DNA from 2 places in the Candidatus Agathobaculum pullicola genome. Region 2 is predicted to be linked to the other one. Evidence: predicted binding sites of a transcription regulator. Region 2 holds the regulator's gene; the other holds the start of a gene.

Region 1 (3,134 bases), on a different contig from region 2:
ATGTCTCTCTGCTCCCGAAATACAAATAAAAAGAAGCGTGCATAGCACACTTCTTTTTATTCAAACGTATCCGGGATGCTCTGTCCGTATTCCGCGAAGGCATCGCGGATGTCCTGCCACGAAAAGCCGCGCCGCTGCAAAAAAGCAACCGCTTTATCAATCTCCTTGCGGTCGGACACATTGCCACGCAGACGCTTATCCAGCAGCGCACACAACTGCGCGCGGTCAGGCGAAAAGCCCATGAGCGCGTTCTCCGCCGTTTCACGGTCGACCCCGCGGCGCGTCAGTTCCTGCCGGATACGCATTTCGCCGTACCCCTTGCGGGCACAGCTGCGCACAACGCTCTCCGCGTAAGCTGTGTCGTCCAGCAGATGCCGCTCGGTCAGCCACGCAAGAGCGTAGTCCGCAGCTTCTTCGTCATGACCCTTATCCAGCAGCTTTTCGCGCAATCCCTTGGCGCTCAACGCACGGTAGGAAAGCTGCTTGGCAGCGGCATCCAGCGCCGCGCGGTACTTATCCTCACTCATTCTTCATCAAGGTCGTCAAAATCATCCGCGTCAATCGAAACCGCCTTGGACGAGCTGGTCTTGGCTGCTGCGGGCTTGGCTGCCGGCGCGGCGACAGGCGTTCCCGGCTTGGCTGCCATCGTCTGATGCGCACTGCGGTGCTCCTCCTCCACCTTTTCCATGATCTGCTTCTGCACATTGTCCGCAATGTCCGGATGATCCTTAAAATACTGCTTGGCAGCATCGCGGCCCTGACCCAGACGGGTTTCACCCATCGAGAACCACGCGCCCGACTTGTTGACGATGCCGTATTTGACGCCCAAATCGACCAGCTCGCTGGTGCGCGAGATGCCTTCGCCGTACATGATGTCAAACTCTGCCTCCTTGAACGGAGGCGCAACCTTGTTTTTGACCACCTTGACGCGCGTATGGCTGCCGATCATTTCGGTGCCGTTCTTCAGGTGCTCCATACGGCGCACATCCAGACGCACGGATGCGTAGAACTTGAGTGCGCGGCCGCCGGTCGTCACTTCCGGGCTGCCGTAAATCACTCCCACCTTTTCGCGCAGCTGGTTGATGAAAATAGCAACGCAGTTGGATTTGGAAATCGAGCCGGCCAGCTTGCGCATCGCCTGACTCATCATACGGGCATGCAGGCCGACAAACGAGTCGCCCATTTCGCCCTCGATCTCGGCGCGCGGGGTGAGCGCGGCAACCGAGTCAATGACCACAATATCAATCGCGCCCGAGCGCACAAGCGCCTCCGCGATATCCAGACCCTGCTCGCCGGTGTCCGGCTGGGAAACCAGCAGACTGTCAATGTCCACACCCAGCGCCTGCGCGTAGACCGGGTCGAGCGCATGCTCCGCGTCGATAAACGCGGCGGTGCCGCCCATCTTCTGTGCCTCGGCCACGCAGTGCAGTGCAACCGTGGTTTTACCCGAGGATTCCGGCCCGTAAATTTCTACAATACGGCCGCGCGGCAGGCCGCCGATACCCAGCGCGAGATCCAGCCCGATTGAACCGGTCGGGATATGGTCTATACTCATGCCGGCGTTTTCGCCCAGACGCATGACCGAGCCTTTGCCGAACTGCTTTTCGATCTGCCCGAGCGCGGCCTCCAGCGCCTTCTTTTTATCGGCCGCAGGCGCGACCGGTTCCAACTGTTTCTTGGTAGCCATGAAAAGCCTCCTGCACGTTTCAAAAATTCCTGCTCTTATTATAACAGTGCCAAAAAACAAAAGCAAGAAAAATCGAAAATTTGTTCGTTTTATTTTTGCAACAAAAATGCCCACCAATAGGATGGGCATAACATCCGTTTATTCCAACAGATCATTGATTTCCGTATTGTAACCGTAGACAATGCGCGGCACCCCAGCCAAATCTTCGGTGATACCGATGCCGCCGAAGCGGTTTTGCTCCAGAATGGCGGCTACATCATTTGCCTGATGCCAGCCGCACTCAAACAGGATGATGCCGCCGGTGACCAGCAGTGATCCCCATTTTGAACAGATCGACCGATAAAAATCCAAGCCGTCCACACCGCCGTATAGTGCTTCGTGCGGCTCATAGTGATATACGCTTTTATCCAGCTCGCGCATTTCCGCGCGGGTTACATAGGGCGGATTGGATACGATAATATCGAATTGTCCCATGTTGACCGGCGGGCGGAATCGCACATCCGCATTGATTGCGATAAATCGGGTCTGTACCCCCAGCCGCCGCGCGTTTTCCCGCGTAATGCGCAGCGCGCCTTCGGAATTATCCACAGCGGCAACACGCGCGTCCTCTACGGTATGCGCCGCGGCAATGCCGATACATCCCGAACCGCAACACAGGTCGAGAATCCGAGGCGAAACTTTTTTTCGCGCCTGCGCAATCACCATCTCGCACAGCGGTTCGGTATCCGCGCGCGGAATAAGGACATTTTTGTCCACCAGAAAGGTCAGTCCATAAAAATCCCATTCCCCGAGAATATATGCCAGCGGTTCGCCGTCCAGACACTTATCGCACAACAAATGTGCATAATCCACTGTCGCCTCGTCCAGATAAACATGTCCCCAATCCGCGGTTTTATTTTTGTCCGCCTTACAGGCATAAGCGGTCAGCTCACGCGCAGACAGCGATGGCTGTGGGTCATCCGCCTCTTTGAGACGATGAAACAGCTCCATATAGACATCATTGATCGTTTTGGTCAATCAGATTCACCTCTTTTTGTGAAATGACGCGCAGGATGAAATCGTACCCCTCCCCCCTGGGGTGGCAACCGTGCAGGTTGTTCTGTTCCTGCGAAATGGGCGGCAGCCGCAAGCAGAAACTCTGCTTTGCGCGCGCAGCGCGCCCTTGCGAAAAAAGGGGTGATTCGCAAGAGGGGAGAAACCCTTGGTGTCTCCCCTCTTGTGTGCCTGCGGCGCACAGCCGCATCGTTTCTATCGTTTGAATAAAGCGTTTTCACCAGTTATCCGACCCGTCGTCCGGAATAACCGCCTTCATGCCGGTGATGGCAACCTCAATCATGGAGTCGTCCGGCTCAAACACGGTCAAATGCTGGATCATCAGGCCGGGCCAGCGCAGCGCGCGCGACACCAGACTCTCCGACCGACCCGCATAACGGTTAAACTCATAACT
Region 2 (3,134 bases):
GCACGGATACATCGAGGTCGCCGTACAGGATGAGCGCAAGCGTGCGCGGGATGGGCGTTGCCGACATGACCAGCACATGGGGCGTCTGTCCCTTGGCGGACAGCGCGGCGCGCTGCGCTACGCCGAAGCGGTGCTGCTCGTCGGCCACGACCGCGCCCAGCCGATGAAAATTGACGCTCTGCTGGATGAGCGCATGCGTACCGATGACAACCTGCGCCGCGCCGCTCTCGATGGCGGCGAGGGCCGCGCGTTTTTGCGCGGCGTTCATCGAGCCGGTCAGCAGTGTGCAGGAGATACCCAGTGTTGCCAGCAGCGGTGCCAGCGTTTCCGCGTGCTGCGCCGCGAGGATTTCCGTCGGGGCCATGAAGGCGGCCTGATAGCCGCTTTTGGCGGCCAGCGCGCAAAGCGCCGCGGCGACAACCGTCTTGCCTGAGCCGACGTCGCCCTGCACCAGTCGGTTCATCGGACGGCCAGAGACGCAGTCTGACGCAATTTCCCCGATTGCGCGACGCTGCGCGCCTGTGGGGGAAAAGGGGAGCGCGGCAAAAAAGTCCGCAAGAGAGGCATCGGAAAATACCAGCCCTGTGTCGGCGCGGCGGCGTTCCTTGAGCTGCTGTAAGCCGCAGCACAGCAGAAACAGCTCCTCAAACACCATGCGGCGGCGCGCCTCGGTCACATCCTGCGCCGACTGCGGCCGATGGATGGCGGCGAGCGCGTCGGCGGCATCCAGTAGCGTGTACCGCGCGCGCAGCACTTCGGGCAGCGGATCGGGCCAGTCGCCCGGCACCGCATCCAGCGCCGCTTCGGTCACGCGCGCCATGTCGCGCTGGGTCAGCCCTGCGGTCAGCGGGTAGACCGGCACAATGCGGCCGGGGTGCGCCGCGTCGGGCGAGACCTTTTCCGACTGCGGCGAAACCAGCATGCGCGCGTGACCGTTTATCTGCACACGCCCGTAAAACACATATTCCTGCCCGACGCGCAGCAGCGCCGCGGCATAGGGATTGTTAAAATAGGTCACAGGCAGCGAGCCGGATTGGTCAAAAATCGTGCATTTGACCAGCGTCATGCCCTTGCGGATGCGGGTGGTTTTCGGCTCGGTGCCGACGACCGCCCGAACAGCATACTTGCCGTCCTCCGTGATGTCCGCGATGGAAGTGATTACGGAGCGGTCCTCATAATCGCGCGGATACGTTTCCAATGCGTCGCGCAGCGTGCGGATATGCAGTTTTTCAAACAAAGCCGCCTTTTTCGGGCCGACGCCCTTGACAAAGCGGATACTGTCCTCCAGTGCGGGCATAACTTCCTCCTTACGGTGCTGTCAACCGCTGCGCCGCAGCGCGCATAAAACAGAACCTTGCGGCAAGCCGCAAGGTCCATAAAAGCCGGGGCCATGCGCCTCGTTTTTTGTGCTTTTTCGCGTAAACTCCGAGCGAAACTATGGTTTTGCTCGATTGATTTCAGTATTCCCGGTAGACTGCCTTGACCACGCCGAGAATCTGGCAGCCGTTGCCGTCAATCGGGGGATAGGCGGGGTTTTCCGGCATCAGCCACACGCCGTCCGCCGTGATGTTCAGTGTTTTACAGGTGGCTTCATCCTCCAGCAGAGCAATGATGATATCGCCGTTTCGGGCCTGAATATCCTGCCGTACGATGACCAAATCATCATCCATGATGCCCACGCCGATCATCGAGTCGCCGCGGATGCGCAGGGCGTAGTACTCCCCGCCGTTTGCCGCCGGCTCAAACGGGACGTAGCCCACATGTTCCTCGACCGCGAGGATAGGCATACCGGCGGTGACGCGGCCGAGAATGGGCACGCGTGTGACCATGGACGGGCCGCTGACCGGGGTCAGCGCACGGGACTTGTGCTCGCTCGGCTCGAGGTAGCCCGCCTCCTGCAATTTTTTCAGGTGGGCGTGCACGGTGGAGGGTGAGCGCAGGTTCATTTCCGCGCAGATTTCGCGCACCGAAGGGGGATAGCCGTGTTCGAGGGAAAACGCACTGATATAATCTAAAATCCTTTGCTGTTTGGCGGAGATTTTTTTCATATGGACGCACTCCTTGCTGTTGCGATTCGGAACATACGTTCGTATTTTTTTCTATTATACCCTAAAATGCCAAATAAAGCAAACATTTGTTTGTGGAAAAACGGAAAGAATTACGAAAATCTAAAATTACGCACAATTTCCTGCCGATTATTCCGAGTTTTGTCTGACCATTCGCAAAAAAAACATCGGTTTGCTTGTATTTGGGACGGTTTTGTTATATCATATAAGCAGAAATGATTCGGACAGTGCTGCACCTTACAGCGTCCTGACTCAAAAAGCATCAAACGATCGCAGGGAGGGTTTTTCTATGACGATCAAGACCGATCTTGGATATATCGAAATCACAAACGAGGTGATGGCGGGAATTGCGGGCTATGCGGCTTCGTCGTGCTTCGGCGTAAAGGGCATGACCATTCGCTCGATGTCGGATGGGCTGGCGCATCTGCTTGGACGCGAGACGCAGTCACGCGGCGTCAAGGTGTCGGAGGCGCCGGACGGCGGCGTTAATATCGACCTGCACATCGCGGTCGAGCATGGCGTAAATATTGCGACCGTCTGCCGCTCGATTATCAGCGAGGTGCGCTACCATGTTGAGCGTCTGACCGGCGTGGATGTAAAGAATGTCGATATCTATGTAGAGAGTATCCGTGCGGACTGACGCGCGGCCAAAAAAGAATTCGGGGAGAGTTAAGTAAATGGCAGATCAGAAAATAGACGGCGCGCTGTTCCAGTCCATGGTGATCGAGGGCGCGCTTGCCATTGCCGAAAAGAAGGAGCAGGTAAACGAACTGAACGTTTTCCCTGTGCCGGACGGCGATACGGGCACGAATATGTCCATGACCATGGCCTCGGCGATGACCGAGATGGAAAAGCTGACCGAGCCGACGCTGCCAAAAGCCGTCGATACGACGGCCTCCGCGCTGCTGCGCGGCGCGCGCGGCAACTCGGGCGTGATTTTGTCGTTGCTGTTCCGCGGCGCGGCGAAAAAGCTGCGCGAAACCGATGCGGCAGGTGGCCGCGAACTGGCGCTGGCGCTGCGCGAGGGTGTGGAAACGGCGTATAAGGCGGTCATGAAGCCGGCGGAGG

Evidence for each region. The regulator LexA, encoded in region 2, represses DNA repair genes until DNA is damaged. The targets are predictions, from matches to a motif close to CNAACANNTGTTNG.
Region 1: a site for LexA is predicted at 1,761-1,774, ahead of recA (recombinase RecA). Genes of this name have one in related genera too.

The regions. Positions count from the first base shown of each region.
Region 1 is NZ_JBQKJP010000001.1:169,737-172,870, reverse strand. Features, by position in the region: gene ACTQ3V_RS00960 (regulatory protein RecX) at 57-527, opposite strand; gene recA (recombinase RecA) at 524-1,687, opposite strand; gene prmC (peptide chain release factor N(5)-glutamine methyltransferase) at 1,826-2,704, opposite strand; gene ACTQ3V_RS00945 (DUF1385 domain-containing protein) at 2,958-3,134, opposite strand, start outside.
Region 2 is NZ_JBQKJP010000036.1:10,851-13,984, forward strand. Features, by position in the region: gene recG (ATP-dependent DNA helicase RecG) at 1-1,297, opposite strand, end outside; gene lexA (transcriptional repressor LexA) at 1,458-2,048, opposite strand; gene ACTQ3V_RS11635 (Asp23/Gls24 family envelope stress response protein) at 2,356-2,706, shown strand; gene ACTQ3V_RS11640 (DAK2 domain-containing protein) at 2,744-3,134, shown strand, end outside.